DNA from 3 places in the Halomonas sp. SIMBA_159 genome. Region 2 is predicted to be linked to each of the others. Evidence: predicted binding sites of a transcription regulator. Region 2 holds the regulator's gene; each other region holds the start of a gene.

Region 1 (3,274 bases), on a different contig from region 2:
ACTCGCCGTCAGGCCCTAGTAGACTTGAACCACTTTATAGAGCACGGGCTAGCTGACTTTGGCCGCTACCAAGATGCCATCAGCGACCGTGAGCCATTTCTTTACCACTCGCGGCTCTCTGCAGCGATGAATATTGGCCTGCTCTCCCCGTTTGAGGTCTGCGAAGCCGCTGAAGCTCACTATCATGCGGGCAAAGCGCCTATTAATGCGGTAGAGGGCTTTATCCGCCAAATTTTAGGCTGGCGCGAATACGTACGCGGGCTCTACTGGACGCAGATGCCCACTTACAAACAAGAGAATCAACTTGGCTTTACCCGAGAGCTCCCCGCTTTTTATTGGGATGCGAAGACCGATATGCGCTGCCTCCAGCGCGCTATCCAGATGACGATTGATAACAGCTACGCCCATCATATCCAACGGCTCATGGTGACCGGCAATTTTGCGCTGCTGTGCGGCGTAAAGCCCGAGGCGCTGTGTGACTGGTATTTAGCCGTTTATGCAGATGCCAGCGAATGGGTGGAACTGCCGAATACACTGGGTATGGTGTTACATGCAGATGGAGGGCTGATGGGCTCCAAGCCCTACTGCGCGTCGGGTAAGTACATCGATAAGATGTCCGACCATTGCCAGCACTGCCGCTACTCTCCCAAAGAGATCACTGGCCCCAAGGCCTGCCCGTTTAATAGCCTATATTGGCACTTTCTAGAAACCAATGCCGAACAGCTCAACCGCAACCCGCGTATGAAGCTCATCTACGGTTCGCTTTCGCGCATGAAAGAGGAGAAACGCGAGGCGATTCGCCAGCAGGCAGAGCAGTTTCTCGCCAAGCTACCCACCAGTGAAGGCTACGGCCAGCCAGCCCACACACAAGGCTATTCTCATCAGGAGACCCGCTCATGAGCCGATTCGCGACGCTAAACGCACAGGCCCCCGTCACGCTTTATCACGATGGCCACTGCCCGTTTTGTCGGGTCGAAGTTGCCTGGCTTGCCAAGCACCGTCATCACGAGCGCGTTAAGCTGGTGGATATTCAAAGCAGAGAGTTTGACGCAGAAGCGATCGGCCGCAGCTTTGACGCCATGATGGGGCAGCTGCACTTACAGGATCGTCAGGGATATTGGTATGTGGGTATGGATGCCAGCCGGGCCCTCTATGCGGTGTTGGGCTACCGGCGGCTGGTAAGACTTTCTTGCTTACCGGGCCTGCGAAGCGTCATGGATGCAGGCTACCGTTTTTTTGCCCGCCGCCGTATCCGGCTGGGGCAGTGGTGGGAAAAACGTCAGGATAAATCTGCTAGCTGATCAATTAAGATAGCGAATTAATTAAAATACTAGCGGCATACGCGAGGTCAGCGGCGCGCTGTAATGGGCGTCGCGGCCAATGACTTCATCGTGCGGAACATGCTGCACCAAGTAGGCGCGATGAATACCCGCTCGCTTCAGCTCCAGGTAGACGTCATCTAATGAACGAAACAGCATCGGCTTGTTACGTTGCATCAGCATATGGCGCTCGCCTTCTACATCCTCAAGCTCTACCTGATAGAAACGGCTGCCTGAATGAGTAATCACCCGAATTTCAAAGTTGTCGTGGCTTGCGACGAACTGTTTTAGCTCTTTCAGTTCCATGGTTCCCTCCTGTTATTGGTCATCATCATGGAGCACAGCATGACGCGGCCCCATGACAATAATATTACCTTGGCACTAACTGCCTAAGAGGGCAATAACCGAAAAGAGTTCCTGACCAATTCGTCAACTTATGGTCGTTTTACTGATATTCCGACGGGTCAATCGCCTTACCCAGCGAGTTGCGGTCAATCCAGTTACCGCCTTTTGTCTCTTTGTAACGAAAGACTACTTTGTCGCCCACGGCAACGGGAAGCTCTGCGTCTTCTGTCTGGTAGCTGTACTTCTCCCCTTCCACTACTAGGAAATAGCGGTAGAGATCGGGCATGCCCAGCCACTCTTTAAAAGGCCCCTCGCGCTCTAGCGACTGGAGTTCACCACGGCCTTCCAATTTCGGAAGACGTTTGCGGTTACCGCGCCTAAAACCACCTGCCATTTGTTACTCCTGTCTCTCTATCTGCTCGAGGCGAACTGCTCATGAGGGTGCGCATTATACGTTCTCCCCCATGACGCTCAAGTTAATCACCAAACGCTTCGCCGTAGCTGTCAGGCGCTAGATCTTCAAACCGCGTGTATTTACCAATAAAGGCCATGTGCACCGTACCAATGGGGCCGTTACGCTGCTTACCGATAATCAATTCAGCGATACCTTGGTTATCTGGGTTATCCGGGTTATACACCTCATCCCGGTAAACGAAGGCGATCACGTCTGCATCCTGCTCAATCGCTCCCGAGTTATGGCTAACAATACCATCCGCCAACCAACAGGCATCTCCTGGAACAGTTAAATCAAAGACTTCTTCTTCACCGCAAGGGCGTATATCAACGACCTGATCCCAAAAGAGATCGCTGGAAGCTATCTGAGACAACGCAGCATCGCCTAGTACATCCGCATAGCTACTAAGGGTGGCACGTGAAGGCGCAAAGCTAAAATGGGACGAGCCGCCATAAGCAGTACCACGCATTGCCGCCATTTGCCGCTGACTGACGCCTTTGGCAATCATTACCTGCTTAACATGATCAAACACCTCTTGAGGCAAAGTGTCGATATTAGTGTTAGCCACGACAGCCGCCACTTTAAGCGGCTCTAGCGCTGCCTCCTGATGCCCAAACGCTCCAATTCGCTGTGCAAAGCGCTGCTGTTGATCACTTCCAGATACATCTGCGGTATACCATCCTCCCCCTTCTCCCGATATTACATGACGAATTCGTGTCACAATCCCGAAACGCAGCAGCAGTGCGCTGACATCATCAATAAGACGTCGGCTAACCGTAGAGAAGTAGAGACGTGTGCGGCCATTTTTATCGGTCGTAATACTACCGTCGGTGGCCCACAAGTGACGCATAAACAAAGCGAGCTGCTGATTGGACAGCTTAAAGATATCGCTTGGAATATATTTTTCAGCAGAACGCTGCCCAAAAATACCCAGCGACTTCAACCAACGCCCCACCCCTTGCGCATGCCAACGATTACCATTGCCAGAAATAACGAGTTGATGCCAGTTACCGCGCCCAGCATGGCGCGTCACCGTCGAACCAAACTGTTCGGCGGAGCACTTCACGGCATCGCTATTCGCTTCACTAGCGGTGGTGTAGCGTAGCGGCTGGCCCTTGACATAGCTGCCGTCACCTAACAAATGGGCCAACAGGAT
Region 2 (3,274 bases):
CAGCCAGCCATGAGCGCGCCTTGGTGGCAGTGGGTAGCGTCCACGGATTCCTTAACCGCGCGCCTTGTGGCCGCTGGCGAGCCTGGAACGTTTCGGGTGCGCTTGCTGCGTCAAACCATTGGCCTGCCCCAGCGCGATGAAGCCTTGGCTCTAAGCATTGCTCCTCGCCGTTACGCGTGGCTGCGCGAGGTGGCACTGTGTATTGATGAAACGCCGTGGGTGGTAGCGCGTTCGGTGGCCCCGCTTCACCAGCTACAGGGGAAAGGTTTGGGGAAGTTGGGTGAACGCTCGTTAGGCAGTTGGCTATTTCAGCAGCCCGATTTGGTTCGCGGGCCGCTGGAAGCCACAGCGACGCCGCCACGTTTTACCCACCAGCAGCCGGGGCTATCGGCCAATAGCTTATGGGGGCGGCGCTCTGTCTTTGAACATGGCGGGCTTTCGTTACTGGTTCAGGAGTATTTTTTATCTACCATGGCGGATGCGCTGGGCCTTCCGTCGCGCTAGGCTAACGCAGCAGCTTTTTTGACGAGGTAAGCATGAGCATGGACCGTTCTCTGTTGCGCCCGATCGGGTGGGCCCGAGTGGCAGACTTTTTACAGCTAATGCGCTTGGACCGGCCCATTGGCACTTGGCTGCTGATGTGGCCCACACTTTGGGCGCTGTGGGTCGCGTCAGAGGGCGTGCCGGGCCGTGATGTACTGCTGATTTTTATTGCCGGTGTGTATGTCATGCGCGCCGCAGGCTGCGTGGTGAATGACTACGCCGACCGCCACGTTGATGGCCATGTGAAACGCACCAAGCATCGACCTCTGGCCACCGGGCGAATTAGCGAAACCGAAGCGCAGCTGCTGTTTGTGGCGCTGGTAGCCGCCGCCTTTATTTTAGTGCTGCTGACCAACGGGTTTACGGTACTGCTCTCTGTGGGTGGGGTGCTGCTGGCGTTTATTTATCCGTTTATGAAGCGCTACACCCACTTTCCCCAGGTGGTATTGGGAGCGGCGTTCTCCTGGGCGATCCCGATGGCGTTTGGTGCCGTGCTTGGCCACGTGCCGCTTGAGGCGTGGATACTGTTCAGCGCCAACTTACTCTGGACGGTGGCTTACGATACCCAGTACGCCATGGTGGATCGCGATGATGATCTGAAAATTGGCATTAAATCCACTGCGGTGCTGTTTGGCAGCGCCGACCGTTTCATCATTGGCCTGCTGCAGTTGGCGACGCTGGCGCTGCTGATCTGGGTAGGTATACGGGTTGGGTTAGGCGGTTTTTTCTGGCTGGGTTTGGCAGGCATGGCCGCGACGTTTGCCCATCAGCAGCGGTTAATTTTTCACCGTGACCGCGACCGCTGCTTCCAGGCGTTTCTGAATAACCACTGGTCGGGGCTGCTGGTATTTGCCGGATTTGTACTGAGTTGGTGGCCTATGGCTGGTTAATTCCGCTGGGTGTCATAGAATTGTCATTAAGTCATGGTGTTATCGTCACAGACATGTCATTGAACTGTTTTCGCATAAACGAGTTTTCATAGAACACCGTGAGGCCCTGGAATGACCGCCAAGACCGTACTGATTGTCGATGATGAGGCGCCCATTCGCGAGATGATCGCTGTGGCGCTGGAAATGGCTGACTATCGCGTGCTTGAAGCGGACAACGCCCAGGATGCCCACGCGATGGTGGTCGACCACCAGCCCGACTTACTGCTGCTGGACTGGATGATGCCAGGTACCAGCGGCATTGAGCTGGCCCGCCGCCTCAAGCGCGAAGAAGCCACCGCCGAACTGCCTATTATTATGCTCACCGCCAAAGGCGAAGAGGATAATAAAATTCAGGGGCTAGAAGCTGGCGCAGATGATTACATCACTAAGCCGTTTTCACCCCGTGAACTGGTGGCGCGTCTGAAAGCCGTGCTGCGCCGAGCAACCCCACGCGGTGTGGAAGACCCTATCGAAATCAACGGATTGCTGCTGGACCCCATCAGCCATCGAGTGAGTGCTTACGGTAAAGCACTAGAGATGGGCCCCACCGAGTACCGTTTACTGCAGTTTTTTATGACCCACCAAGAGCGCGCTTATACCCGTAGCCAGCTGCTTGATCAGGTGTGGGGCGGTAACGTGTATGTGGAAGAGCGTACGGTGGATGTGCATATTCGCCGGTTGCGCAAAGCGCTAGGTGAAGCGCACCAGAACCTCATCCAAACAGTGCGCGGCACTGGGTATCGTTTCTCTGCTCGGGTGTAATTGTGCGCTTGTGGAGCCGTGAACTGTGGCGAATTATCTGGCTGGCTTTCCTGGGGATGTGCCTGGGATGGCTGCTGGGTTACCCCGGTTTCGGGTTAGCTGCGGGTCTGACGCTCTGTTTGGTGTATCAACTCCGCCAGCTTAGAGCGCTCTACAAGTGGCTAACGCTCAATCCCCACGATGAACCTCCTGCTGCTGCGGGCATGTGGGGCGAGCTATTTGACCGCCTTTACCGTTACCAAAAAAGCCAGCGCATCACTCAAAACCGCCTGCGCGCCACGCTTGCGCGTATCCAAGAGTCTTCTGAAGCGATGCGCGACAGCGTCGTCATGCTAGACCGCCACGGCGACCTAGAGTGGTGGAACAGCGCCGCGACAGAAATGCTCGGCCTGCAAATAGCCCATGACCGTGGCCAGCATATTACCAATCTTCTGCGTGACCCTCGTTTTATTAGCTACTTCAACGCCCGTGAGTATGGCGAACCGTTAACACTGACCTCGCCTATCGATGAGCGCCGCATCCTTCAGTATCAAATTACTCTGTATGGCGATGATGAGCGTTTGGTGATGGCGCGGGATATTACCCGTCTTCACCGTCTGGAGCAGATGCGCCGCGATTTCGTAGCCAATGTTTCCCACGAGCTGCGCACCCCGCTGACGGTTCTTTCTGGCTATTTGGAAACCTACGGTGACCTTAAAGAGCTGTTGCCGCCGCGCCTGGGCAAAGGCATTGGCCAGATGGAAGAGCAGACCAAGCGCATGCAGAACTTGGTGAATGACCTGCTGCTGCTCTCGCGGCTTGAAATTGACCGAGGTGGCGAAGATCATCAGCCATTAGCCGTAGGGCCTATGCTTGAGAGTATTCGTCGCGATGCGCTGGCGCTTTCTAACCAGCAGCATAATGTACAGATCGTGCTCGAGTGTGAGGCGCGCTTGGTGGGCAGTGAGCAGGAACTACGCAGCGCTATTTCGAACCTAGCGTTCAACGCGATACGTTACACACCTGCTGGTAGCCAAATCACGCTTCGTTGGGCAGCGATG
Region 3 (3,274 bases), on a different contig from region 2:
GCCGGGCTGGCGGGTCAGGGCCACTGCTTCTGGGCGAATGGCAAGCTGTGCGGGCCGCCCTTTGGCAAACGTATGGGGCAGGCAGTCGCACAGCGTATTACCCAGCTGCACCTGATGGTTCGGCGCGGCGGTCACGTCCAGAAAGTTCATGGTGCCGATAAACGAGGCCACAAAAGCGCTGGCGGGCTGGTGATAGATGTCTGCCGGGGTGCCCACCTGCTCGATCACGCCGTGGTTCATTACCACGATCCGGTCGGCCATGGTCAGCGCTTCTTCCTGGTCGTGGGTGACCATGATGGTGGTGACTCCCAAGCGGGCCTGCAGCGCTTTGATTTGGCTGCGCAGATGCCCTCGCACCCGCGCATCCAGCGCCGATAGCGGCTCATCTAATAGCAGCAAACCAGGCTCCATCGCCAGCGCTCTTGCCAGCGCCACCCGCTGCTGCTGCCCGCCAGACAGCGCCGCCGGGTACTTGGCGTCGCTGCCGGAGAGGTCTACCAGCGCCAGCAGCTCGGCGACGCGGGAACGAATCTCCGCCCGAGGAACGCGACGATTACGCAGCCCATAGGCCACGTTGTTGAAAACAGTCAGGTTGGGAAACAGCGCGTAAGACTGAAACACGATGCCGAAATCACGCGCCTGTGGGGGCAGCGTGGAAATATCCTTACTACGTTGAATCAGCGTGCCCGCGCTCTGGCGGGTAAGCCCGGCAATCGTGCGCAGCAGCGTGGTCTTGCCGCAGCCCGATGGCCCGAGAAAGCAGACAAACTCACCTTCTTGAATGTCGAGCGCGATATTATCCAGCGCGGTAAAGCTACCAAAGCGCTTCGTAACACCGTCGATACTGAGATGCGTCGTGGTGGCATGAGGGGTCGCCGCTGCGGAGGCCGACAGCGGCGATGTCAGTGTAGGGGGCATAACATCTCCAAGCCCCGGCCTAGGCCGGGGCAGCTGTGCGGTGCTTACTCTTCGGTTTTGCTGTCGTAACGGCGCTGCCATTCGGCCAACACGCGCTCACGATTTACCGCCGCCCACTGGAAGTCGGCATCAATCATGCGCTCGGCAATATCGGCCGGGTAGTTCTCGATGGGCTGCGCCACACCGGGGTAGGCCACGACGGCATAGCCTTCGTTGTAAAGCTCGTTGGCATCTTGGGAGACAGCCCAATCCATCAGCGTTTGGGCGGCTTCCTGCTGGTCGGTACCGGCCACAATGGCAGCGGCTTCCATATCCCAGCCCAGGCCCTCTTCAGGGAAAACCACCTCAATAGGCGCCCCTTGGGATTTCAGACGAGCACCACGGAAGGCAAACGAAACGCCCACCACGGCTTCGCCGGTAGCCGCTAGGCTGCACGGCGCAGAACCAGAGTGGGTGTAGCGGGAGATGTTGTTGTGCAGGCGGTCCATGTAGTCCCAACCTTGATCTTCACCCCACAGCTGAAGCCAGCTCGCCACATCCAGGTAGCCGGTGCCTGATGAGTTGGGGTTGGGCATGATCACGTGGCCTTCGAATTCAGGCTGAGTGAGGTCTTCCCATGAGGTGGGCATGGGTACGCCCTGGCGCTCTCCTTCGATGGTGTTGTAGCAAATCGCCGCAACCCAGGCGTCCATACCCACCCATGCCGGGTCTTCACCGTCGCGGTAAGCGGCATCGACGAATTTCGGGTCGAGGTTCTCAACGCCTTGTGGGGCGTAGCGCTCTAGCATGCCCTCCTCTTCCAGCACCAGCAGGCTAGTGGCGGCCAGGCCCCAGATAACATCCGCCTGGGGGTTCTCTTTTTCGGCCAGCAGGCGCGCAGTGATAACGCCCGTGGAGTCGCGCACCCAGTTGATGGTGATATCCGGATGAGCGGCGTTGAAGCGCTCGGCGTATTTTTGCAGGTCGTCGGATTCAACGGCGGTATACACCGTCAGCTCGGTGGCCTGGGCAGAGGCGGCGAACACACTGGCCATAGCGCTAACCAGTAACGTGGGTTGGAACAAGCGGCGAAGCATCGACATGGGTGGTCTCCAGCGGTTTGGTATAGACCAGAATTTTGCCGAGCTTAAATGACAGTGCCGTGACGCTTCATTGACCGATTCTTGAAGTTCTTGTGTCTAGACGAGCTTGTGTCTAGACGGGAAAGCTACTGTTGGCCCGACAGCTCAACGCGGATGCACAGCGAATCGTGCAGCCAGTGCTCTTCGTCGTACTCAATCGGGCGCTGCTGGTCATCGAAAATCGCGCGGCAAATATTCAGCCCCGCCGTGCCTGGTGCCACAAATAGCTCTTCGGCATCGCCCGGTGACAGCGCCTCCGACACCATGGATATGGAGCGATTGGCCAAGTGATGCCCCCAGCGCTCGCGCAGTAGCCCCCAGAGTGACTGGCCTGCGTAGATCGACAGCAGCTCTGGGGCACGTTCGGGCACCACCCAGAGTGATTCTGCCAGCACGGCGCGGTCATCCACATAGCGGCGGCGGCGAATATGGTGAAAAACGTGATCATCCGGCAGGTTTAACGCCCGGGCGGCGGGTACGTGGGCGCGGGATTCCAGCTGTAGCACAGCGGTACGCGGCTGGCGGCCTTGGGCGCGCACGTAGTCGTTAAAACCGGCATCGCGGGTGGGGTCGTACATCAAGCGGGCCGGGGAGATAAACCAGCCGCGCCGATTGCTGCGGTGGATGAGCCCCTCGCCCTCCAGTTGCGCCAGCGCTTGGCGCAGGGTGACGCGGGTGGTGGAGAAACGCTCGGCCAGCGCGCGCTCAGCGGGCAGTTTGCCCTCCCACTGAGCGGCATGCTGAGTAATCAGGTGACGAAGCTGTTCGGTAAGCTGTAGGTAGTAGGCATCAGGCATGCGCCGATTTTCCTGAACGGTCGTTGGCGGCAGTCGCACCGGCAGGTGCAGAGGCCCGCCAGTCTAAGCGCCGCCACCCTTCTACGCTAGCCACCTCGGCCAATACCGAGTCAGGATTGACCGCCACGGCGCAGTCTACGTACTGCAGCAGCGGCAGGTCATTGCGGGAGTCGGAGTAGAAGGTGGTATGGCTTGGCGTGATCGCGTGTTCTGCCAGCCACTGCTGAAAGCGAATAACCTTGCCGCCTCGGTACGAGAGCACGCCTTGGCTACAACCGGTGTAAACACGCCCATCCTCAGAAGTAGCGACCTCCAGCTCCACCGCGAGCACATGCTCAATGCCAAGCGCCGCCGCGATAGGGGCCACCAAATGATGGGAAGAGGCAGAGATCAGCACCAGGGTATCGCCCGCCTTTCGATGGCTTTCTAGGCAGCGCC

The links. The regulator PhoB, encoded in region 2, activates phosphate uptake and scavenging genes when phosphate is short. The targets are predictions, from matches to a motif close to TGTCATANNNNTGTCANA.
Region 1: the regulator PhoB is predicted to act here: its motif matches at 1,677-1,694, upstream of R0J87_RS10805 (DUF6482 family protein).
Region 3: the regulator PhoB is predicted to act here: its motif matches at 2,048-2,065, upstream of R0J87_RS14680 (putative 2-aminoethylphosphonate ABC transporter substrate-binding protein).

The regions. Positions count from the first base shown of each region.
Region 1 is NZ_JAWJBT010000014.1:63,291-66,564, reverse strand. Features, by position in the region: gene R0J87_RS10815 (cryptochrome/photolyase family protein) at 1-900, shown strand, start outside; gene R0J87_RS10810 (thiol-disulfide oxidoreductase DCC family protein) at 897-1,301, shown strand; gene R0J87_RS10805 (DUF6482 family protein) at 1,323-1,625, opposite strand; gene R0J87_RS10800 (hypothetical protein) at 1,765-2,058, opposite strand; gene R0J87_RS10795 (replicative DNA helicase) at 2,141-3,274, opposite strand, start outside.
Region 2 is NZ_JAWJBT010000001.1:27,526-30,799, forward strand. Features, by position in the region: gene R0J87_RS00145 (chorismate--pyruvate lyase family protein) at 1-504, shown strand, start outside; gene ubiA (4-hydroxybenzoate octaprenyltransferase) at 543-1,433, shown strand; gene phoB (phosphate regulon transcriptional regulator PhoB) at 1,545-2,234, shown strand; gene phoR (phosphate regulon sensor histidine kinase PhoR) at 2,237-3,274, shown strand, end outside.
Region 3 is NZ_JAWJBT010000022.1:22,176-25,449, reverse strand. Features, by position in the region: gene R0J87_RS14685 (putative 2-aminoethylphosphonate ABC transporter ATP-binding protein) at 1-918, opposite strand, end outside; gene R0J87_RS14680 (putative 2-aminoethylphosphonate ABC transporter substrate-binding protein) at 963-2,000, opposite strand; gene R0J87_RS14675 (UTRA domain-containing protein) at 2,126-2,836, opposite strand; gene R0J87_RS14670 (HAD family hydrolase) at 2,829-3,274, opposite strand, start outside.